DNA from 3 places in the Cellulomonas sp. NPDC055163 genome. Region 3 is predicted to be linked to each of the others. Evidence: riboswitches for the same ligand, from Rfam matches in the RefSeq annotation. Region 3 holds a riboswitch; each other region holds the start of a gene.
What was found. Region 3 has a riboswitch for cyclic di-AMP ahead of ACWFNE_RS04045 (C40 family peptidase). Riboswitches for the same ligand answer to the same signal wherever they lie in the genome.
Positions count from the first base shown of each region.

Region 1: linked by a shared signal. The riboswitch ahead of ACWFNE_RS12440 (C40 family peptidase) and the one ahead of ACWFNE_RS04045 (C40 family peptidase) in region 3 are both predicted to bind cyclic di-AMP.
Region 2: linked by a shared signal. The riboswitch ahead of ACWFNE_RS19305 (C40 family peptidase) and the one ahead of ACWFNE_RS04045 (C40 family peptidase) in region 3 are both predicted to bind cyclic di-AMP.

Region 1 covers NZ_JBSGSU010000005.1:417,147-424,941, forward strand. The annotation lists gene ACWFNE_RS12420 (hypothetical protein) at 1-407, opposite strand, end outside; gene ACWFNE_RS12425 (YVTN family beta-propeller repeat protein) at 618-1,763, opposite strand; gene ACWFNE_RS12430 (F510_1955 family glycosylhydrolase) at 1,890-2,798, opposite strand; gene ACWFNE_RS12435 (heavy metal translocating P-type ATPase) at 2,972-5,215, opposite strand; cyclic di-AMP (ydaO/yuaA leader) riboswitch at 5,430-5,611, shown strand; gene ACWFNE_RS12440 (C40 family peptidase) at 5,614-6,420, shown strand; gene ACWFNE_RS12445 (hypothetical protein) at 6,436-6,696, shown strand; gene ACWFNE_RS12450 (ArsR/SmtB family transcription factor) at 6,759-7,133, shown strand; gene ACWFNE_RS12455 (cation diffusion facilitator family transporter) at 7,130-7,795, shown strand, end outside.
Region 2 covers NZ_JBSGSU010000012.1:55,391-63,185, forward strand. The annotation lists gene ACWFNE_RS19280 (DUF4012 domain-containing protein) at 1-1,668, shown strand, start outside; gene ACWFNE_RS19285 (LPXTG cell wall anchor domain-containing protein) at 1,847-2,509, shown strand; gene ACWFNE_RS19290 (MFS transporter) at 2,594-3,889, opposite strand; gene serC (phosphoserine transaminase) at 3,909-5,063, opposite strand; gene ACWFNE_RS19300 (metal-dependent transcriptional regulator) at 5,159-5,860, shown strand; cyclic di-AMP (ydaO/yuaA leader) riboswitch at 6,084-6,244, shown strand; gene ACWFNE_RS19305 (C40 family peptidase) at 6,247-7,002, shown strand; gene ACWFNE_RS19310 (HNH endonuclease) at 7,216-7,716, shown strand.
Region 3 covers NZ_JBSGSU010000002.1:54,751-62,545, reverse strand. The annotation lists gene ACWFNE_RS04060 (hypothetical protein) at 1-755, opposite strand, end outside; gene ACWFNE_RS04055 (hypothetical protein) at 757-1,365, opposite strand; gene ACWFNE_RS04050 (NAD-dependent epimerase/dehydratase family protein) at 1,705-2,697, shown strand; gene ACWFNE_RS04045 (C40 family peptidase) at 2,783-3,583, opposite strand; cyclic di-AMP (ydaO/yuaA leader) riboswitch at 3,586-3,767, opposite strand; gene ACWFNE_RS04040 (N(5)-(carboxyethyl)ornithine synthase) at 4,031-5,182, shown strand; gene ACWFNE_RS04035 (hypothetical protein) at 5,388-5,645, opposite strand; gene ACWFNE_RS04030 (glycoside hydrolase family 113) at 5,876-6,835, shown strand; gene ACWFNE_RS04025 (aminotransferase class V-fold PLP-dependent enzyme) at 6,986-7,795, opposite strand, start outside.

The DNA.
Region 1 (7,795 bases), on a different contig from region 3:
CGCGGCCGGGCAACGGGCGCTGCGCCGTCCTCGGCGTGCTCGCCGGTCGTCTCACCGTGACCGCCCGCGCCACCGGTGTCCGTCGGTGCCTCGTCGGAGCCACTGCCGGAGTCGTGGCCCTCCTCGTGCGCTGACCCCTCACCGCTGTCCGCGTGGTCCGTGCCGTTCTCGGGCTCCATGCCGGTCAGGGCCTGGCCGGGCGTCGCCGGGTCGAGCGTGGGCTCGTCTGCTGCCGGGGCGGCGCTCGGCTGTGTGGCGGCGTGGTCGTGCGACGTGGTCTCGTGCTCGGCAGTGTCCTGGCGCAAGGCGGCCGTGGCTGCCGGCGCGGGGAGCACGAGGGTGGATGCGCCGACCAGGGGCAGGGCGAGAGCCACGGCGACCGGCAGCCGGACCAGAGCGGGATGCATGGGGAGCTCCTGACGAAAGGTGTCTGTGTGCACTGTCGTCGCGGGCTTGCCCCGGCACATGGGACCTGTAGGCCCTCCGGGGTGACCTCCATCGAAACTTCATCGACGAGGCGCCCGACCGCGTACCGGTGCCCACCAAGACGGCGCGCAGCGACCGCACCCGTCGCCGGTGGCGGGCAGGGCGCTGGTCCTCTGCGCCGGCGGCTGGGGTCAGCCGTGGTGGTCGTCGGTGTGGGTGCCCGAGTCCTCGCTACCCGCTCCGGTGGAGTAGTCCGGGACGGTGAGGGCGGGGGCAGCGGCCGGGCGTGCGCCGGTGCGCGGGGTGAAGGAGATGCCGTTGGGCAGGTCACCGACCGGGATGGTCGCTGCGACGGTGTTCGTGGCGAGGTCCAGCACCGAGACGGTGTCGTCGTAGAGGTTGGTCACCCACGCCACCTCCCCGCTGGGGTCGACGACCACCCCGTGCGGACCTGACCCGGTCGTGATGGTCGCCCGCACGTCCATGGTCGCGACGTCGATGATCGTCACAGTGTCACCGGGCGCGTCGGGAGTGCCCTGGTCGGCCGACAGCAGGCTGGTCCCGTCCGGGGTCAGGAACAGCTGGACCGGCGGGGACGGCACCTCGAGCGTCGCGACGACCGCCTGGGCGGTCAGGTCGACCTGCGCGACCGCGCTGGTCCCGGCCAGGCTCACGTACGCGGTGCGCGCGTCGTTCGACACGGCGACCTGCACCGGGGACTCCCCGACCGGGATGGTCGCGGTGCGCGTGAGGGTGGCGGGGTCGACCACGTCGATGGTCCCGGCGGCCGTGCCCGCCACCACCAAGATGGTGCCGTCGCCGCTGGGCCGCTGGCCGTGCGGGCCGGCGCTGACGCCGAGGGTGCCGGTCGGGGCGAGGGTGGCGGCGTCGTAGCGGTCGAGGGAGTCCTCACCGGAGTTGGTCACGTAGACCGAGGACCCGTCGGGCGTGAGCACCACGTGGGCGGGGCTGGTCCCGGTGGCCGCGGTCCCGCGCAGCTCGTAGCTCTCGGCGTCCAGGGCGACGAGGGCGTTGTTGTGCCCGCTGACCGCCCAGACGGTGGACCCGTCCGGGCTGATCTGCACGTTGTGCGGGCTGGGGATCCCGGACACCGTGGTCAGCACCTCACCGGAGTCGGCATCGATCGCGGTCAGCGTCCCTTCGCCCTCGTTCGCGACCCACACCGTGCCGGTCACCCCAGTGGACACCGGCGCCTGGGTCGCGGTGGCGGCGTCGTCAGCGGCGGAGGGCTCCGAGCCGGTGCTGCACGCCGCGAGCAGCAGCGTGCCCGCGACGGCGACGGTGAGCAGGATCGGGCGGCGGGTCGGGGTCCACATGGGCAGGCTCCAGGCGTTCAAGGAAAGGTCTCGCCCTGACTCTTCGGCGCGAACCCCGCACGCCCGCTGGTCCTCACATGAAGATCCCATTGATTTTCCCGCGGCCGTCCTGATCACACCCCCCGATCAGGCTCCTGGCAGCGGGTCGAACCCGGCCGCGAGGTCGACCGACTCCAGGACCGTGTCCTGCGTCACGGCCACCACGCGCAGCGACCCGTCGGCCGCGCGGTGCGCCGCCACGGCCTGCGGCGGTCCCGGGAGAGTCGCGGCCGGCGCCCAGGTCGCGCCGGCGTCCTCGGAGAGCGTGACGTCCCCGTCCGGCGTCACCCCGACGACGGTCGAGGTGTCCGCCCAGTCCACGACCTGCAGCAGCGGGGCCTCCTCGAGCCGGTCCCAGCTCGCGCCGGCGTCGGTGGAACGGACCGGGCCCTCCTGGCTGGTGACCACGATCGTGCGCCCGTCAGGTGAGACGTCCATCGCGAACGGCGGCACCGGGACGTCGAGGTCACCCCACCTCACCCCGTCACTCGTGGCCTGCAGGGCCGCGCCGTCGAACGCCACGACCCCCGCGTCTGAGGCGGTCATGGCGTGGAAGTCCGACTCGCCCTCCCGCGACAGGGCGGTCCAGGTCTCGCCGGCGTCGGTGGACTCCATCAGCCCCACCGGGTTCGCCATGTCCGTCCCGGCCCCCGGATGACCCGAGGCGTAGAAGTGGTCCGGCCCGGCGACGGTGAAGCCCATCAGGTCGATCACCGGCCCCACCCGCTTCGGTCCCGTCTCGTCGTACCGGAACAGCCCTTCGTGCGTGGCCAGGTAGACCAGGTCGTCGGCCGGGTTGATCCCGACCCCGTGCGTGTGCGCCCCCGGCAGGCCGGCGCTGTCGGTCTCGTCCGCGTGGGCGTGCCCGTCGGAGGCGGTGGCCGCCTGGCCGGTCGGCGCGGTGGCCGGGCCGAGGTCCTGCGAGCACGCGGCGACCGCCACGGTCACGCCGAAGGCGATCACGGTCGCGGTGAGGCGCCGTCGAGCGCGGTTCATGAGATCTCCCAACGTCGAGGTGCCTCGCCCGGAACAGGCGTCCCAGGCGAGGCATCAGGCAACGAGCGTGCGGTGGGCACGCCCACCGGGCCAGCCTCGCCCGGGGGACGCCCGAGCGAGGCTGTCGTTGCATCAAGGTTCGATGAAGCCGCCCCGGCGCCCGGGGTGCCGGGTCAGCCGCGGCGGGCGAGCACTGCCTGCGCGCTGGCCTCGGGCCGCAGGTCCAGTCGGCGCAGGAGCTGGGCGTTGAGCGCCACCACGACGGTCGAGACGGACATCAGGATCGCCCCGATCGCCATCGGCATCACGAACCCGACCGGTGCGAGCACACCCGCCGCGAGGGGGACGGCGATGAGGTTGTACCCGGCGGCCCAGGACAGGTTCTGCTGCATCTTGCGGTAGGACGCGCGGGACAGCTCGATCACGGACAGCACCGAGCGGGGGTCGTCGCTGGCCAGGATCACCCCGGCCGAGGCGATCGCGACGTCGGTGCCGGCGCCGATCGCGATGCCGACGTCGGCCTGGGCGAGCGCCGGTGCGTCGTTCACCCCGTCCCCGACCATCGCCACGCGCCGGCCTTGGGCCTGCAGCTCGGCGACCTTCTCGCTCTTGTTCTCCGGGCGGACCCCGGCGAACACCTGGTCGACCCCGATCTCGGCGGCGACCGCGCGGGCGACCGGCTCGGCGTCGCCGGTGATCATCACCACGTGCACGCCGCGGGCGTGCAGGGCGTCGACCGCCTGGCGGGACTCGGGGCGGATCTCGTCGGCCAGGGCCAGCGCCCCGGCGACCTGCCCGTCGATGAGCACGTGCAGGACGATCGCGCCCTGCTCAGCCCACGCGTGCGTCTGGGCGAGCGGGTGGGCGTGGTGCTCGGCGAGCATCCGGGGCCCGCCGACGGCGACGTCGTGCCCGTCGACGGTGGCGCGGACCCCGACCGCGGTACTGGCCCGGAACTCACTCGCCCGCGCGACCCGCACGGAGCGGGCGGTGGCGGCCGCGATGATGGCACGGGCGAGCGGGTGCTCACTGTCGGCCTCCGCGCCCGCGGCCAGGGCGAGGACCTCGTCCTCGGTGCGGGTGCCCTCGACGGCGATGTGGGTCACGGCGGGCTCGCCCTTGGTCAGGGTGCCGGTCTTGTCGAACAGGACGGTGTCCACGGTGCGCATCTGCTCCAAGGCCATCCGGTCCTTCACGAGCACCCCGCCGCGGGCGGCGCGTTCGGTCGCGATGGAGACCACCAGCGGGATCGCCAGGCCCAGGGCGTGGGGGCAGGCGATCACCAGGACGGTGATGACGCGGATCCACGCGGTCTCCGGGGTGCCCCACGTCAGCCACGCGGCCAGCGTCAGGGCGGCGGAGCCGAGCGCGAACCAGAACAGCCACCCGGCGGCGGTGTCGGCCAGGCGCTGGGCGCGGGTAGAGGAGGACTGGGCCTGCTCGACGAGGCGGCGGATGCCGGCCAGAGCGGTGTCGTCCCCGACGGCGTCGATGCGGACTCGGATCGCGGAGTCCGTGGCGACGGTCCCGGCCACGACGTGGTCGCCCGCGGCGCGCCGGACCGGGCGGGATTCCCCGGTAATCATCGACTCGTCGACGTCTGCGGACCCGTCGACCACGACGCCGTCGGCGGGCACCCGTCCGCCGGGGCGCACGATCACCACGTCCCCGAGACGCAGGTCGGCGGGGGCGACGACCGTGACGGTGCCGGCGTCGACGCGCTCGGCCTCGTCGGGCAGCAGCGCGGCCAGGGAGTCCAGCGCGGAAGACGTCTGTGCCAGGGAGCGCATCTCGACCCAGTGCCCGAGCAGCATGATGACCACCAGCAGCGCCAGCTCCCACCAGAAGTCGAGCTCGTGGGACAGCACCCCCAGGCTCGAGCCCCAGGACGCGACGAACGCGACCGTGATGGCCATGCCGATGAGCAGCATCATCGCGGGCTTGCGTGCCCGCAGCTCGCTGACCGCCCCCACCAGGAAGGGGCGCCCGCCGACGACGTAGATGATCGTGCCGAGCACCGGGGAGACCCACGCGATCGCGGGTGCGTCGGGCAGGGGGTACCCCAGGAGCGCCGCGAACATCCCGCTGGCCAGCACCGTCGGGACCGCCAGCACGAGCGTCAACCAGAACAGCCGCCGGAACTGCCCGACGTGGTCCCCGTGCCCGCCTTGGCCGCCGTGCCCGTGCTGGTGCCCACCCGCGGGCGCCGCCCCCGCATGGTCATGATGGTGGTCGGCGTGGGCGGTGTCGGTGTGGCTGTGCGCGCCGTGGTCGGGGTGATGCTCGGCGTGCACCGGGTGGTGCTCGCCGTGAGCCGCCGGCTGCGGGTCTGCGGTGACCGTCACCGGCGTGCCGTGGTGGCCGTGGTGCTCGGCACCTGGCGGGGTGGTGTGGTGCTCGGGATGCGACGTGCTCATGATCCGGCCCTCCTCGGCGACCTGCCCGTAACGGATACCCCTGGGGGGTATACCAGCGCACAACGTGTCCCAGTGCGTGGGCATTCCCGGTAGTCCAAGAAGTCGTGATGAGCAGAGCGTCCGCGGCGCTGGCGACCCGCCGGCGTGACCTTGCCGTGACATCCCCGCGAAGCGGCACCTAGGATCGACCCGCCCCACCCTCCTGGGGCAGCCCGAGGTGGATCGCCGAGTCCTGCCACCACCCGCGGTCAGTTCCAGTCCTGCTGGCAGGAGCGGGGGACCCACATCGTGGGCATCCGTGCGGTGTCCTTGGGGTGAAGCCGGTCGAACCTGACCGGCCGGGCGTTCTCCAGCCCGAACCCGACAGCTCACCTCGTAGGCGTCTGGAGAGGTTCACCATGCCTTCGAGCGCCACCCGCGGCCGTCGCCGCTCACCGGGTCGCCCCACGACCTCTCTCGACGACCTCGCCACCGCGACCAGCGCGGGCCTGGCCACCGCGGGCCGCCGCTCGGCCGTCGCCGCAGCCGGGTCCGGGTTGCTCCTGTCGATGGTGGCCGTGCCCGCCTCGGCGCACGGGTCCGGCACGCACGCCGCCAGCGTCGCCGGCGTCAACACCGCCGCGCTGACCGCCTCCGCGCACGCGCTGGTGCACACCTCCCCGGTCGTGGCCGCCGCCCCTGACGCCGTCTGGGGCTTCGAGGCCCCCACGCTGACCGCGGTCGCCCCGCCGCCCGTCGTCGAGGCCGAGCCCGAGCCCGCGCCGGCAGCTGCGTCGCGCAGCGCGGCCCGCGCCGCGGCAGCCGAGCCCGCCACGCAGGAGGCGCCCGCGGCCGAGGCGGAGCCGATCGGTGCCGCGGCGCCCGCGTCGGCGAACGGCAACGCGATCGTCGAGATCGCGGCCCGCTACGTCGGTGTGCCGTACCTGTCCGGGGGAAGCACCCCCGAGGGGTTCGACTGCTCGGGGTTCACGTCCTACGTGTACGCCCAGGTCGGCATCACCCTCCCGCGCACGTCCTCCGCCCAGCGCGGCGCCGGCACGGTCGTCTCCCGGGCCGAGGCCCAGCCGGGCGACCTCATCTGGTCCCCGGGGCACATCTCGATCTACGCCGGCGACAACATGCAGGTCGACGCCCCCCGCCCGGGCAAGACCATCCAGATCCGCGAGATCTGGCAGACCAACCCCACCTTCATCCGCGTCAGCTGAACCGCAGGCGGCCGGGTGGACATCGACGCACCGCACCAGGTCATCCTCACCGGGCGTGAGCTCATGCTGCTGCGCGCCGGGCTCAAGGCGTACCTGACATCTTTCGACGCCCACCGCGCCCTCGACGGTGGTGCCACGCACCCCGAAGCCCAGTGGCGCGAGGTGCAGCGCACCATCGGTGAGCTCATCTGGCGGCTCGAGGAAGCCGGCGTCGAACCCGGGACCAGGCTCCAGCACAGCGCCGAGGCCGTCGACCCGACAGCACGCGACGCCTAGCCCGCCCAGGTGCGGCGACCGAGCGTGCTTCAGCGCGACGGCGGCAGAGTTAATATCTGCGCATGATCGAAGATACGAATAGATGCGGTCGCTTGCCGGACAGCTCCTTCGTCGAGCTCGCTGTCGAGGTGTTCGCGATGCTGGCGGACGCCACGCGGGTGCGGATCATCCTCGCCCTGCGGGACACGGGCGAGGTGAGCGTGAACCACCTCGCAGAGGTCGTGGGCAAGTCGCCCTCGACGGTCTCCCAGCACCTGGCCAAGCTCCGGCTGGCGCGCATCGTCTCTACGCGCCACGACGGGACCAAGGTGTTCTATCGGCTCGAGAACGAGCACGCTCGCCAGCTCGTCACCGACGCGATCTTCCAGGCCGAGCACGCTCTCGGCGGCACGCCGCGGCACCACCACCAGGACATGCTCGAAGCAGACGCGTCATGAGCGCGCGGGCGCACGTGCACGACCACGACGTCGCGCACGACCACTCTCCGGGCCACAGCCATGAGCACGACCACGAGCACGACCATGGGCATGGCCACGGCGGCGGGTTGCGCGGGTTCCTTCGGGAGCTGTTCATGCCGCACACCCACGACGCCGCCGACTCGGTCGACGACGCCCTGACGGCCTCCCGGGAGGGCGTGCGGGCGTTGAAGATCAGCCTGTTCGTGCTGCTCGGCACCACGGTCGCGCAGTTCGTCGTCGTCCTGTTCACCGCATCCGTTGCCCTGCTGGCGGACACGATCCACAACTTCTCCGACGCCCTGACTGCGGTGCCGCTGTGGGTGGCGTTCGTGCTGGCACGCCGACCCGCGTCGCGCATGTTCACCTACGGCTACGGGCGCGCCGAAGACCTCGCCGGCCTGTTCATCCTCGTGGTCGTTGCTCTCTCAGCGGTCGTGGCCGCGTGGCAGTCCGTCGACCGGCTCCTCGACCCGCGCCCGTTGGAGAACCTCGGCCTGCTTGCGGCCGCCGGCGTCATCGGCTTCGCCGGCAACGAAGCGGTGGCGATCTACCGCATCCGCGTGGGGCGACGCATCGGCTCGGCCGCCCTGGTGGCTGACGGCGTGCACGCTCGCACCGACGGCTTCACCTCCCTGGCGGTG
Region 2 (7,795 bases), on a different contig from region 3:
GACGCGCTCGCGGACGGTCTGCCGGGGCTGCAGGAGGACACCGCGCGGGCCCGTGCGGCGGCGAGCGACCCGGTCTGGCGCCTCGCGGAGCACGTGCCGTGGGCCGGTCCGAACCTCACGGCGGTCCGCACGGTCGCGGTCGCGGTCGACGACGTCGCGACCGGCGCGCTGCCCGCGGTCGTCGAGCTCGGAGGCCTCGTCGCCGACCCGCAGGTCCGGCGGGCCGACGGCTCGATCGACCTCGGCCTGTTCGTCGCCGCCGCCCCCGCGCTCGACCGGGCCGCGACGACGACCCGCACCTCGGCCGCCGCGGTCGGGGCGCTCGACACCACGCGCCTCGTGGGCCGGGTCGCCGGGCCCGTGACGCAGGTCGCCGGCGGGCTCGGCACCGCGGCCGACGCCCTCGGGTCCGCGTCCGACGCGGCGCGGCTCCTGCCGCCGATGCTCGGCGCCGACGGCCCCCGCACCTACCTGCTGCTCTCGCTCAACTCCGCCGAGCTGCGCAGCGCGGGTGGCATCGTCGGCGCGGTCGCGGCGTTCACGGCCGACCAGGGTGCGATCCGGCTCGTCGACCAGCGCTCGACGCTCGACCTGCGGCCCCTCGACGACCCGGTCCTCCCGCTGACCGACGAGGAGCTCGCGGTGCACGGCGACCGCCTCGGCCGCTGGGTCCAGAACACCGTCCTCACCCCGGACTTCCCCCGCAGCGCCGAGCTGGTGAGCGCGATGTGGGCGCGCAGCGTGGGCACACCCGTCGACGGCGTGCTCGCCATGGACCCCGTCGCCGTCGCGTACCTGCTCGACGCGACGGGTCCGGTCGAGGCGGGCGGCGTCGAGCTCACCGCGGACACCGTGCTCGACGTCCTGCTGCGCGAGGCGTACGTGCGGCTGCCCGAGGCCGAGGAGGCGGACGCGTTCTACGCCGACGTCGCCTCGGCGCTGTTCACCGCGGTCAGCTCGGGCCGCGGTGAGACGCGGGACCTGCTCGACGCGCTGGCCCGGGCGAGCGACGAGCGGCGGGTGCGGGTCTGGTCCGCGCACCCCGCCGAGCAGGACCGCCTGGCCCGCACGTCGCTCGGCGCGGACTTCCTCGCCCGGCCGGGTGACACCGCGTACGCCGTGCAGCTGCCCGGTGCGGGGACGGCGCTCGGCGGCTCGGGCCTCGACACGGGCTCGCCGGCGGCGGCCCCGGGCGTGTTCCTCGACGACGGCTCCGGCGGCAAGCTCGACTACTTCCTGACGACGGACCTGACCGTCGAAGAGCTGCGCTGCGCCGCGCCGCCCGCACCCGGCTGGGCCACGGCCGTCCTCCGCCTCGACCTCGCGTACACCCCACCGGGTGACATCGCCGCGTACCCGCGGTACGTCACCGGGACGGCCGCCACGGGTCTGCCGGTGGGCGGCGTCGCGACCAACATCACGGTCTACGCGCCCCCCGGGGGCCGGATCCTCGAGCAGCGCGTCGGCGACCAGCTCGTCGGGGGAGCCACCGCCACCGAGCAGGGGCGCGCCGTGAGCACGCTGACCTCGCGCCTGCTGCCGGGCGAGCGGGCGACGTACCGGTTCACGGTCACGGTGCCCGCGCCGGCGCCGGGCGACCGGCTCGACGTGTGGACGACGCCGACGCTCACGGCGCCCGGGACCGTCACCGGTGCCTGCACCGACTGAGCCGTCGGCATGTGCCGGACGACCGTCCTGGCGCGCCCGTCCGGTGGGCGACCGACCGGGTGATTCCGCGGTTTCACCCGTCCGCCTCGGCGCCTTCGCCGCGCGCCGGAGTTACGTTGGCTTCTCCTGATTGTCCGGATGATGCGGTATGGGAGAGAGCACCGTCATGAAGAGATCGATGAGGGTGAGCTCCGCCGCCGCCCTGTCGGCCGCCGTCGGCCTGGCGTTCGCACTGCCCGCCGCCGCGGCGGTCGCACCGTCGCCGAACGGCTGCGACGACACCGGGGACGGCTATTCGGCCGGGGGCGTGTGCGCCGTCAAGGTCGAGGTCGCCTCGCCCGTGTGCGTGGACGACGTCCCCTACCTCACGTACAAGGTCGCGGTCGAGGGCGCAGCGAGCCCGCTGACCATCACGTGGGACAACCCGTCCGGCGCGGACGTCGTGCAGTCCGGGCTGCCGCTCGAGGGTCGCGTCCCGTGGCCCGGCGCGGTCGCCGGTGCCGACGGCAAGGGCGTCGACTGGCCCGGCTGGACCAAGGCGTCCGACGGCACGTGGGTGCAGGGCGACGCGTTCGACTGGGTCCGTGCCGGTTCCGGTGTGGCGGTCACCTTCGCGGCGAACCAGTCCGTGACCACGACGGTCGCCTACCCGCCGTCCTCGTCGGCGTGCCTGACGTCGCCGGCGTCGTCGGTGCTCGCCGCCGATCCCGCGTCGTCGCAGGTGCTGGCCGCGACCGGCTCCGAGACGACGCCGTGGCTCGTCGCCGCGGGCGCCCTCGTGCTCGCCGGCGGCGGTCTCGTCGCGGCCCGTGCGCGGTCCCGCCGGCACGCCGAGAGCTGACCCGCCGAACCACCGGGGGCCCTCCGGCCTCCACGACATGACACGGCCCGTCCCCGGTGCGCCGGGGGCGGGCCGTGCCCGTCGCTAGGCCGCTCCGGCCGCGCCCGCCGGGCTGACGGGGTGCGGCTCGTGCCGCCGCCGCGCGCGCTCCGCGAGCAGGACCGCGACGACCCCGCACGCGATCAGCGCCGGCACGACGAGGAACGCCGTGTGCGTCCCGACCTGGTCGGCGAGCCCACCGAGCAGCACCGGTGCGACCGCCACCGCGGCTCCGACGCCGAGCGTCGAGCGGGCCTGCGCCTGGTCCAGCCGGCCGTCGGCGGCGCCGAGCAGCATCGAGATCGCGAGCGGGAACTGCGCGCCGTACCCGAGCCCCGCGACGACGAGCCCCGCGAGGGCGAGCGCGGGCGTCGTCGCGACCCACAGCACGAGCCAGCCGGCGGCGGCGACCGCGAAGGCGGCGAGCAGCAGCTGGAGCGGAGTGGACCGCAGCGCGAGGCGCCCGACGGCGAAGCGCGCGACGCACATCCCGGCGATGAGCCCCGAGACGGCACCGGCGGCGACACCGGTCCCCGCGTCCGCGTGCGTGCGCAGCAGGTCGGCCGCCCACGCGGTCGTCGCGTTCTCGATGGCGACGACCGCGACGAGCGTGGCCCAGAGCAGCCAGAAGGTGGTCGAGAAGCGGCCCGGGCGTGCGCCCGCGGCGCCGGCCGGCGGTGCGTCGACGGATCCCGCTGCGCCCGCGGCTCCCGTCTCCGTCGCCGGGGCGGTGCCGGCGGCCCGGGCCGTCGCGGTGCCGAGCGCACCCTGCCCGGGCAGCCGCGCGACGAGCAGCGCCGTGCCGGCCGCGAGCACCACGGTGACGGCCACCGCGGGCCGCCAGCCCCACCCCAGGGCGACCGCGCCGCCGAGCGCGAGCGGCCCCACGAGCCCGACGAGCGCCCCCGTGCCGTGCCCCTCGCTCACCGCGGCCGGGCCCGCGGCGCCGTGGTGCACCGTGAGCGCGGGCTGTGCGGCGGCGATGAACAGCGCACCGCCGGTCGCGGCGACGGTCGCCGCGGGCAGCGTCACGAGCAGGCCGGGGGCGCTCACGAGGGCGACGACCCCGGTGGACAGGAGGCCGGCGGCGAGCAGCAGGACGCCGCGGCGGCCGAGCCGGCGCACGAGGGCGGCGCTCGTGAAGCCCGAGGTCAGGGTGCCGCACGCCATGAACCCCGTGTGCAGGCCGGCCTGCGCGCGGGTGATCCCGAGCTCGTCGGCGAGGAGCGGCAGCCCGGGCACGAAGCTGTAGAGGAACCACCCCCACGTGCCGAAGCACGCGTAGAGCGCGGCGGTGACCCGGTCCCGGACGAGCCGGGCGGGTGCGGGGCGGGCGTTCACCGTGGGTCCGGTGCCGCGGTCAGCCCAGCTGCTCCACGACGTGGTCGATGCACCGCGTCAGGGCGAGCACGTCCTGGGGGTCGACCGCGGGGAACATCGCGACGCGCAGCTGGTTGCGCCCGAGCTTGCGGTACGGGTCGATGTCGACGACGCCGTGCGCCCGCAGGACGCGCGCCACCGCGGCGGCGTCGATCTCGGGCGCGAGGTCGATCGTGCCGACGACGTTCGAGCGCACCGCCGGGTCGTCGACGAACGGCGTCGCCCAGTCGCGCTGCTCGGCCCAGCCGTACAGGTGCGCGGCCGACTCCGCGGTGCGCGCGGCGGCCCAGGCGAGCCCACCGTGCGACAGCATCCAGTCGAGCTGCTCCGCGAGGAGCACGAGCGTCGCGAGCGCCGGGGTGTTCAGCGTCTGGTCGAGACGCGAGCTCGTGACCGCCGTCGTCAGCGACAGGAACTCGGGCACCCAGCGCCCGCCGCCCTCGACCTGCGCGGCCCGCTCGACGGCGTCGGGCGACAGGACGGCGAGCCACAGCCCGCCGTCGGACGCGAAGGACTTCTGCGGCGCGAAGTAGTAGACGTCGGTCTCGCTCACGTCGACCGCGAGCCCGCCCGCCGCGGACGTCGCGTCGACCACGGTCAGGGCGCCCTGCTCGCGCGAGCCGGCGACGCGGCGCACGGGCGCGGCGACGCCCGTCGAGGTCTCGTTGTGCGGCCACGCGTAGACGTCGACGCCGTCCTCCGGCTCGGGCAGCGCGAGCTGCCCCGGGGGCGCGGTGCGGACGGTCGGCTCGCCGAGGAACGGGGCGCGAGCCGCAGCCGTCGCGAACTTCGCGCCGAACTCGCCGAAGCTCACGTGCTGGCTGCGCTCGCGCACGAGGCACAGCGTCGCGAGGTCCCAGAACGCCGTCGAGCCGCCGTTGCCGAGCACGACCTCGTACCCGTCGGGCAGGTCGAACAGCTCGGCGAGGCCCGAGCGCACGCGCCCGACGAGCGCGCGCACCGGCGGCTGGCGGTGGGACGTGCCGAGCAGCGTGCGACCGACCGACGCCAGGGCGTCGACCTGAGCGGCGCGGACCTTGCTGGGTCCGGAGCCGAACCGGCCGTCGACGGGCAGCAGGTCGGCGGGGACGGTGATCGCACGGATCGCGGGCGCGGTGTCGGGGGCCTCGGGCACGGTGCAGACGATACGGCGTCGGGGGCCGTCGGCGCCGGAGCGCCTACCCTTATGGCCAGCGACGACGACGAGAGCGACGAGCGAGAGGCTGCGGCGTGAGCGACCTGATCGACACCACCGAGATGTACCTGAAGACCGTGTACGAGCTCACCGAGGAGGGCATCACGCCGCTGCGGGCCCGCATCGCGGAGCGGCTCGGGCACAGCGGCCCGACGGTCTCCCAGACCGTGGCGCGGATGGCGCGCGACGGCCTGGTGGTGGTGAGCGGGGACCGGCACCTCGAGCTGACCGAGCTCGGGCTCGCGAAGGCCACCCGCGTCATGCGCAAGCACCGCCTCGCGGAGCGGCTGCTCACGGACGTCATCGGCCTCGACTGGGAGTTCGTGCACGAGGAGGCGTGCCGGTGGGAGCACGTCATGAGCGAGCGCGTCGAGCGCCGGCTCGCGGCGCTGCTCGACCACCCGCACTTCGACCCCTACGGCAACCCGATCCCGGGGCTCGCGGAGATCGGCGAGACGAGCACGTCCGAGCAGTTCCTCGACGGCGTCACGTCGCTCCTCACCGTCGCCAACGCCGCGGGGGGCCGGCTCGACGACGTCGTCGTGGCGCGCCTGGGCGAGCCGATCCAGCCGGACGTCGAGCTGCTGTCGCGGCTCGCGCAGGCGGGGATCCGCCCGGGTGTGACGGTCACGGTCGAGCGCGGCCCGGGTGTCGTGACCATCGCGCCGCCCGGTGCGGCGACGGTCCTCGACCTGCCCGACGACGTCGCGCGCCACATCTTCGTCGGCAACCGCTGACCTGCGCCGGGGCGCGCGCGACCCCGCTCCGGCACCGTCCCGGGGCTCCCCGGCGTCGGCGGCGGGAGGTGTCCTGGGGAGGCGGCGGACCCGTCCGGTGCAGGGGACGAAACGGGACGTGTCGGATACGTGACATTCCCGCGGGGACTCCTGTACGTTCGTCCTGCTTCACCCGGACCCTCCTTCGGAGAAGCCCTCGTGCGGATCGCCCAACCCTGCCGCCGCACGCGGTCCGCTCAACTCGCCGGCAGGGGCGGGGGACCCATGACGGGCACCGGCAACGGTGTCCTTGGGGTGAAGCCCGACGGATGCTCGCATCCCGACGGCCGGGTGTTCTCCCACCCGAACCCGACAGCTGACCTCGCAGGCCACAGGAGAGGTACCCAGTGACCGAGAGCACGACGCGCGCGCGGCACCGTTCCGTCCGCCGCCCTGCCACACCGCTGACGGACCTCGCGTCCGCGGCGTCCGAGTCGATGGGCGCCGTCGGTCGTGGCGCCGCGATCGTCGCCGCGTCGGGCGGTCTCGTCGCCACGATGATCAGCCCCGCGGCTGCTGCCCCCGGCGCCGGCGCCGCGGGTGCCCTTCCGGCGGTCGACACGTCCGCGCTCACCGCCTCGGCGCGGGCCGTGCTCCAGACCTCCCCGGTCGTCTCCTCGCCGGTGGACGCCGCATGGTCCTTCGAGGCTCCCGCCGTGACCGTCGCCCCGAAGCCGGTCGCCCAGACCCGTGCCGCACGGGCCGCCGCGAGCCGCAGCGCCGAGCGCACGGCCACCGCGACCGTCAACAACCCCATCCCGCAGTCCGTCGCGGGCAACGCGGTCCTCGAGGTCGCGGCCCGCTACGTCGGGACCCCGTACGTCTCGGGCGGCACGACCCCCGAGGGCTTCGACTGCTCGGGCTTCGTCTCGTACGTCTACGCCCAGCTCGGCATCTCGCTCCCGCGCACGTCGTCCGCCATCAAGGGCGCCGGCACGGTCGTCTCGCGGGCCGACGCGCTCCCGGGCGACCTGATCTGGAGCCCCGGCCACATCAGCATCTACGCCGGCGGCAACGACCAGATCGACTCGCCGTCGCCGGGCAAGACCGTGCAGTTCCGCACCATCTACCAGAGCTCGCCGGTCTTCATCCGCATCGGCTGAGCCCCCCGCACCGCTCCTCCAGGGCCCCCTGCACGCCACGGCGCGCAGGGGGCCCTGGACGTACGTCCGGAAATCACCGGGCGTCCACCCCCTGCTCGTGCCAGAGTCGGGGGACGCGGGGCACGTCGCCGCGTACTCTGGTCGCGCTTGCACTCCCCCAGGGACCCGCCAGCCAGGTGGGTCCACCGACCTGGACAGGAGCCCGCCGTGCTGATGCCCGTGACGCACCGGACGCTGCTTCTCAACGCCAGTCTCGAACCCCTCTGCGTCGTGAGCGTGCACCGCGCTGTCACGCTCGTCATGTCCGGGAAGGCGTCGATCCTCGAGACCGACGGCCGCGAGCTCCACTCGGAACGCACCTCGCTCCCGCTGCCCCTCGTGCTGTGCCTGACGCGGTACGTGCATGTCCCGATGCGCAAGGCGGTCGCCCCGACGCGGCGCACGGTCCTGCAGCGCGACGGTCACCGGTGCGCGTACTGCGGCGGGGGAGCGGACACGGTCGACCACGTGCTGCCCCGCTCGCGCGGCGGCCGGCACGAGTGGACCAACGTCGTCGCCGCGTGCAGCCGGTGCAACCACCGCAAAGCCGACCGGCTGCTCCACGAGATCGGCTGGGAGCTGCCGTTCGTCCCCCGTGCGCCGCGCGGCCTGGCGGCGCTCATGGCCGGCTCCCACGTCGACGAGCCCACCTGGAACGCGTACCTCGTCGCCTGAGCGGGCGTGCCCCGCCCGGCGGACCACCTGGGCGCCGTCCGTGGGACCCCGGGACGCCGCGGTGCGTGGCACACGCCAA
Region 3 (7,795 bases):
ATGCGGGCCGAGTAGCCGAGCTCGAGGCTCGACGACCCGATCGGGGGGAACAGGGTCATCTGGTAGGTGAGGCGGGTGCCGCCCCGGCCGTCGCCGGAGATGTTCGCCTGCTCCGACGCGACGGCGGTGAACGACGAGGGCAGCGTCGTGACGAGCTGCCCGACCATCGGCACGACCGTCTCCGCGGTGCCCGACCCCGTGCCGCCCGCTCCGTCGGCGAACTCGACCTCGTCGTCGCGCGCCGTCAGGTTCGTCACGGTGTACCGGACCTCGAGCAGGCCCGAGCGCCCGAGCACCTCGCGCGGGGTCACGACCTCGCCGTCCAACCGGTAGGTCACGTCGACGCCGAGAGGGAGGTCGCCCGCGAAGTCGCTCACGGTGCGCAGCCGCTGCGCGCCGTCGACGTCCACGGACGTGCGCAGCGCGCCGTCCTCCACGCTGAACCCGCCGAACCCGTCGAGGTTGCGCAGGCCGCGCTCGGACACCGGGTTCTCCACGCTCGCCGTGCCGGTCCCGGTGAAGGTGAGCTGCTCGTAGACGCGCGCCTCGCGGACCATGCCGGAGGCGTCGAGTCGGGCCTGCACGGTCTCGGTGTTGGTGACCTGGACGTCGCCGTCGGTCGCGGTGGGCACGCGAGCGGCGGCGAGCGAGGGCGCGGCGACGAGCAGCGCGAGCGGGACGGCGACGGCAGCTGTCGCGGCGCGCCGGGTCGTGGCGCGGGAGGCGAGGGCCGGGCGGGGGAGGGAAGGACGCACGTCAGGACTCCTGGGTGTGCTGGAGGGGGCGCGGGGCGGACCAGTGCGGGGCTGCGGGCGCGTCGTCGTCGGGCCCGTCCGGTGCCTCGGGCTCCGGCGGTGCGGACGCGACGCGCTCCCGGCCGGCGCCCAGGGCGTCGAGCAGCGCGGTCGCCACGAATCCCGTCCCGGCGGCGAGGAGCACGGTGGTCGCGGCTCCGGGCGAGGTCGCGAGGACGCCCGACGGGTCGGCGGTGTACGCCGCCTCGTACGCGCCGGCGAGGGCGGCGGCGCCGAGCAGCGTGGCCCAGAGCGGCAGCGCCCCGCGCGTCCCGGCCGCGAGCAGCGTGCACGTGAGCACCACGAGCAGCACCGCCACGGCGCGCCCGCTCGGGGCGTCGGGCAGCACGGCGGCGCGCAGCAGATACCCGGCCCACGCTGCCGCGAGGCCCGCGGCGAAGGCGCCGGCCCGCTGTGCGTGGGAGCGGTCGGGCACGAGCCCGAGGGCACCGCCCAGCGCGGTGCCGAGCAGCGCGACGGCCTGCGTCTCGGGGCCCAGCACCCCGGTGAGCAGCACGAGGACGGCGGCGAGGACCGCGAGGACGGGCCCGGCGAGCAGGGGACGTGTCATGACCACCTCGGTGTGGTGCGTGCGCCCGGGGGCGCACGAGGGCGTGCGGGACCGTGCGACCGCGTGCTCGTGGAGCGGGAGCGGCCGCGCGTGGGGATGGTGCGCTGCGTGCTGTGCGTGGGTCGCGGGGTGGGCCGCGAGCGGACGGGGAGCGCAGCCGTCCGGCGGGGCGGCCGGCGTCGTTGCCGGTCCGCCCCACCGGAGCGGAGCGACCACTGTCTAGCAGCGCCGCGGATACGGCGAACAGTCGGTACTAGGTACTTGGTGGTGGAACGGCGCACATCGTTATGCCGCCGTGATCTCCGTCACTCTCCCGGGAGCACGGGCTAGCGTGCGGGGATGAGCCCTCTCTCGGTCCTCTTCCTCGGCGGCAGCGGCGTCATCAGCTCCGCCTCCACCCGTCTCGCCGTCGAGCGGGGCCTCGACCTCACGGTGCTCAACCGCGGCGAGAGCGCGACGCGTCCGCTGCCCGACGGCGTCCGGACCCTCCGCGCCGACGTCCGCGACCCGGCGTCGGTCCGCGAGGCGCTCGGCGACCGGGAGTTCGACGCCGTCGTCGACTGGGTCGCCTTCACCCCGGAGCACGTGCGCGCGGACGTCGAGCTGTTCACCGGGCGCACCGGGCAGTACGTGTTCATCAGCTCCGCGTCGGCGTACCAGACGCCGCCCGCCCGGCTGCCCGTGACCGAGTCGACCCCGCTGCGCAACCCGGACTGGCAGTACTCGCGCGACAAGATCGCGTGCGAGGACCTGCTCGTGCGCGCGTACCGCGAGGACGGCTTCCCCGCGACGATCGTGCGGCCCTCGCACACGTACGACCGCACGCTCGTCCCCCTCGACGGCGGCTGGACGGCCCTCGAGCGCATGCGCCAGGGCAAGGAGGTCGTGGTGCACGGGGACGGGACGTCGTTGTGGACCCTCACGCACCACACCGACTTCGCCCAGGGGTTCGTGCCGCTGCTCGGCCACCCGCGCACGCTCGGGGAGGCGTTCCACCTGACGTCGGACGACGTGCTCACGTGGGACCAGATCACGCACGCGCTCGCCGCGGCGGCCGGGGTCGAGGCCCGCATCGTGCACGTGCCCTCCGACGTCATCGCGTCCCACGACCCCGAGTGGGGCGCCGGCCTCCTCGGCGACAAGGCGCACTCGATGGTCTTCGACAACACGAAGGTGCGCAGCGTCGTGCCCGGCTACCGCGCGACCGTGCCGTTCGAGCGGGGTGCCCGCGAGATCGTCGACTGGTTCGACGCCGACCCGGCCCGCAAGGTCGTCGACCCGCGCCTCGACGCGCTCATGGACCGGCTCGTCGAGACGTACCGCGTGCGCTGAGGCGCCGCGCCGGGAACGACGAGAGCGCCCGACCCCCGGAGGGGCGGGCGCTCTCGTGCAGTGCGGAGCAGTGCGGTGCCTGGGCTCAGCCGACCCGGATGAAGACCGGGCTGGACTGCCAGATCGAGCGGAACTGGATCGTCTTGCCCGGGCGCGGGGCGTCGATCTGCATGCCGTCGCCCGCGTAGATCGAGATGTGGCCCGGGGACCAGATCAGGTCGCCGGCCTGGGCGTCCGCACGCGAGACGACGGTGCCGGCGCCCTTCTGCTCGGCCGACGTGCGGGGCAGGTCGATCCCGACCTGCGCGAACACGTACGAGGTGAAGCCGGAGCAGTCGAAGCCGTCGGGCGTCGTGCCGCCCGAGACGTACGGCACACCGACGTAGCGCGACGCGACCTCGACGATCGCGTTGCCCACGGCCGAGGCGGGGACGGAGACCGCGGGGGCCTCCTCCTCGGCCACGGCGGCGGTCGGGGCGGCCGCGGCGCGGGCCTGGCTCCGGGACGTCGTCGCGGCGCGCGTCTCGACGACGGGCTCGGGCTCCGGCGGGGGCGGCGGCGTGACGGCGGTCAGCGTCGGGGCGTCGAAGCCCCACACCGCGTCAGGCGCGGCAGCGACGACCGGGGAGGTCTCGAGGATCGCGCGGGCCGAGGCCGTGAGGACGGTGCTGTCGACCGCGGCGAGGGAGGCGCCGCTGGCGCTGCTGCCCTCGGCCGAGGCGGGGACCGCCACGATGCCGATCATGAGACCGGAGCCGGCTGCGACGACCGCCGAGCGGCGACCCGCCGTGGCGATGCCGGCGCTGGTGGCCGTGGCGAGGTCGTTGAGGGGGGTCGTCGGCCGGCCGGGTGACCGGCGGCGTCCGTGAGACGTGCTCGAGGGCATGCAGAACCTCTCCATACGCCTACGAGGTGAGCTGTCGGGTTCGGGCTGGAGAACGCCCGGCCGGTCGCGTTCGACCGGCTTCACCCCAAGGACACCGCACGGATGCCCACAAGTGGGTCCCCCGCTCCTGCCAGCGAGACTCGAACTGACCGCGGGTGGTGGCAGGACTCGGCGATCCACCTCAGGCCGCCCCAGGAGGGTGGGGCGCGTCGATGTTAGGCACGGCGTCCGCGATATGTCACGGCAAGGTCACGGGTGAACGCGTGTCCAGGTTGCACGATCACCCGAAGGGATGACGTAGGTCACGCGAAGAACGGGAGATCCCCGCGTGAATCCGGCACGGCCGCCCGGTCGGCGTCCCTCCGGGTGTGACGAGCGCCTCACTCGCGCGGCCCGGGCGTACGCTCGCGGAACGGGGTCGTCGTCATCCCTGCGAGGGGGCACGTGATGGGTCTGCTGAGCCTGGGCATCGTCTCGACGTCGCGCAAGGAGGACGAGCGGCGGCTCGCGGTCCACCCCGCGCACCTCGAGCGCATCGACCCCGGGCTGCGGGCGAGGATCACCCTCGAGGAGGGCTACGGGGAGCGGCTCGGGGTGCCCGACGCGGAGCTCGCCGGGCTCGTCGGCGGGCTCGCGCCCCGCGCGCAGGTGATCTCCGGGTCCGACGTCGTGCTCCTGCCCAAGCCGCAGGTCGAGGACCTCGAGGCGATGCACGCCGGCCAGGTCCTCTGGGGCTGGCCGCACTGCGTCCAGGACGTCGCCCTCACGCAGGTCGCGATCGACCACGGGCTGACGCTCCTCGCGTTCGAGGCGATGAACCACTGGGCCGACGACGGCGGGTTCGGCCTGCACGTCTTCCACAAGAACAACGAGATCGCCGGCTACTGCTCCGTCCTGCACGCGCTCCAGCTCGTCGGGCTGACCGGCGACTACGGGCGGCGGCTCTCCGCGGCTGTCCTGGGCTTCGGGGCCACGGCCCGCGGCGCCGTGACCGCCCTCCTCGCGCACGGGGTGCACGACGTCGAGGTCGTCACCCACCGGGGCGTCGCCGCCGTCGGGGCGCCGATCCACGAGACACGGATGGTGCACCTCGAGCCGGACGGCCACGTGGACGCCGGAGGGACGCGTGTGGCCGTCGCCGAGTTCCTCACCGGGCACGACGTCGTCGTCAACTGCACGCTGCAGGACCCGCAGCGCCCCGTGGTGTACCTGCGCACCGAGGACCTCGCGGCGTTCCGGCGGGGCAGCCTCGTGGTCGACGTCTCGTGCGACGCGGGGATGGGCTTCGAGTGGGCCCGGCCGACCTCGTTCCGCGACCCGGTCGTCGAGGTCGGCGACCACGTGACCTACTACGCCGTCGACCACAGCCCGTCCTACCTGTGGAGCTCGGCGTCGTGGGAGATCAGCGAGGCGGTGCTGCCGTTCCTCGCGGGGGTCATGGGCGGGCCGGACGCCTGGGCGGGCGACGAGACCCTGCGGCGTGCGATCGAGGTGCGCGACGGCCGCGTCCTGAACCCGGCGGTCCTCGCGTTCCAGGGCCGGGATGCCGCGCACCCGCACGAGCGGGCGGTCGCGGCGCCGGTGGGCGCCGTGCGCTGAGGGCGGCGCGGGCGCGCGCCGCCCTCGCACCGGGGGAGCGCCCGTGCGGGCCCAGGGGGCCCTGGCGTTCTGCGGGACGTGCGCTGGGCTCCGTGCCGCGCGCGTGCAGGACGCGCCCGGCTCGGAGCATCGCGTGCAGGACGCGTGGGGCTCACCTTGCGTGCAGGACGTGCGCGGCTCGCCTCCCGTGCAAGCAGTGCGCTGCTCAGAGCCTCGCGTGCAGGCAGTGCGTGCTCACGTTGTCCGTCGCCTCGTCGAGCAGCGCGCGCAGCGCGGCGTAGCGGGCGCGACGCGCGTCCGCTCCCGGCTCGCGGGCACCGTGGCGCTCGGCCGCGTGGTGCGCCTCGGACGTCGCACGGGCGAGCTCGAACCACGTGGCGCCCGCATATGCGGCGCGGACCTCGTCCGCGACCTCGTCGGCACCGAGGTCGCCGGCCCCGAGGTCGTCGTCGGCTCCGGCCATCTCCCACCCCTCCTCGTGAGCTCCCAGCGTCTCCCCGACCTCCGACACGACCGCGGCGCCACGCCGGGCCTCTTCGAAGGTCCCCGGAGAGGAGGAGTCGACGGCGGCGCGCGTGATGCACCCGTGCCGGGGCCCGGCGAATCGATTCGACGTACCGTGGTCCTCGCGCGCGAGGGAGCGGGGGTCCGCGACGTCGGCGCGGCGGCGACGACTCGACGGGGAGTGCACGGATGACGCAGCTCGACGGCTGGATCGCGGGGATGACGTGGGGCTGGGGCTCCCGGCGCGGGGAGTGGACCGGGCCCGAGGCGGAGCGCTCGATGTCCCTGATGGTCGAGCGGCTCGGCGTGACGTGGACGGCGATCACGTTCTTCACGCTGCAGGACACCCCGCAGTCCACCGAGATCCGCTTCCGCGACGAGCCGACCGTGAGCGACGAGGAGGTGCGCGCGGCGATCCGCGCGGCGCACGAGCGCGGCCTCGCCGTCGTGCTGAAGCCGGTCGTGAACTGCGCCGACGGCACGTGGCGCGCGCACATCAACTTCTTCGACCACGACGTGCCGTGCGAGCCGAAGTGGAGCGAGTGGTTCGCGAGCTATACCGAGTTCCTCGTGCACCACGCGCGCATCGCCGAGGAGGAGGGCGCGGAGATGCTCTGCATCGGCTGCGAGATGGTGCAGACGGACCGGCGCGAGGGCGAGTGGCGCGAGCTCGTCCGGCAGGTGCGCGCCGTGTACTCGGGGCTCGTCACGTACAACTGCGACAAGTACCAGGAGGACCGCGTCACGTGGTGGGATGCCGTCGACGTGATCTCGTCGAGCGGCTACTACCCGGTGGACGACTGGGAGAACCAGCTGCGGCGCATCGAGCCCGTGGTGCGCGCGCACGGCAAGCCGTTCTTCTTCATGGAGGCCGGCTGCCCGAGCCGCACGGGGTCCCCGGCGCTGCCCAACGACTGGGCGCTCCCCGGCGAGCCGAGCGAGTCCGCGCAGCGCGTCTGGTACGAGGCGGCGTTCGCCGCGACCGGGCCGTGCGACTGGGTCCAGGGCTTCATGCTGTGGGACTGGCCGGCGCACCTGTACGACGAGGCGGACGCCGCGCGCGACGACGACTACTGCATGTTCGGGAAGGAGGCCGAGCGCACGGTGCGCGAGCACTACGCGTCGAAGGTGCGTGCCGCTGACGGCTGACGGCTCACGGCTCGCGGGCGTGCGTGGTGCCGGGTCCGGTCCGGAGGTGGTCCCGGCCCCGGCGGGTGCGGTCCCGTCGGCCGGGCGGGCGTCGCGGCAGTGGACCCGCGAGCGGTCGCCGCCCGCGCGGGCGCTCAGGCCGGCCGGCGCTCAGACCGCGCGGGCGGCGGTGACCGCGTCGGCGGCCCGCTCGACGTCGGCCTCGGTGCACCACACGTGGAAGGCCAGGCGCACACCGCCGCCGCGCCCGGCCGCGCGCACCCCGTGCTCCGCAAGACGGTTGCGCAGGGCCCCGGTGGCGTCGGGCAGCGCGACGATCGCGCTCCCGGTGGGTCCGAGGCCGAGCCGTGCGCGCAGGGCGTCGGCGAGGCCGGCGTCGTGCGCGCGGACCTCGCGGGGGTCGACGCCGGCGAGCAGCTCGAGCGCCGGGGCCAGGCCCACCCAGCACAGCCAGGCGGGCGAGACGTCGAACCGCCGGGCGTCGGAGGCCAGCGTCATGCCGGGGCCGTACACCGAGGACCACACGTCGGCTCCCGCGTACCAGCCGGCGTGCAGCGGGCGCAGCGTGGCGGCGATCTCGGGCCGCACGGTCAGGAACGCGGTGCCGCGCGGGCCGCACAGCCACTTGTAGGCGGAGCACACGGTCACGTCGAAGCGCGCGGCGTCGACGGGGAACCAACCTGCGGCCTGCGTGGTGTCGCACAGCGTGCGGGCCCCGACCGCGGCCGCCGCGGCGCACACCGCGTCCGCGTCGGCGACCCGGCCGTCGCGCGACTGCACGAGCGAGAACGCGACGAGGTCCGTGCCCGGGCGCACCTCCTCGGCGAGACGGTCGAGCGGCACGTGCCGGACCCGGACACCGCGGTCGGCGTGCGCGAGGAACGGGAAGACGACCGAGGTGAAGTCCCCGTCGACGACCACGACCTCGGCGCCGCCGGGCAGTCCCGCGGCGACGACCCC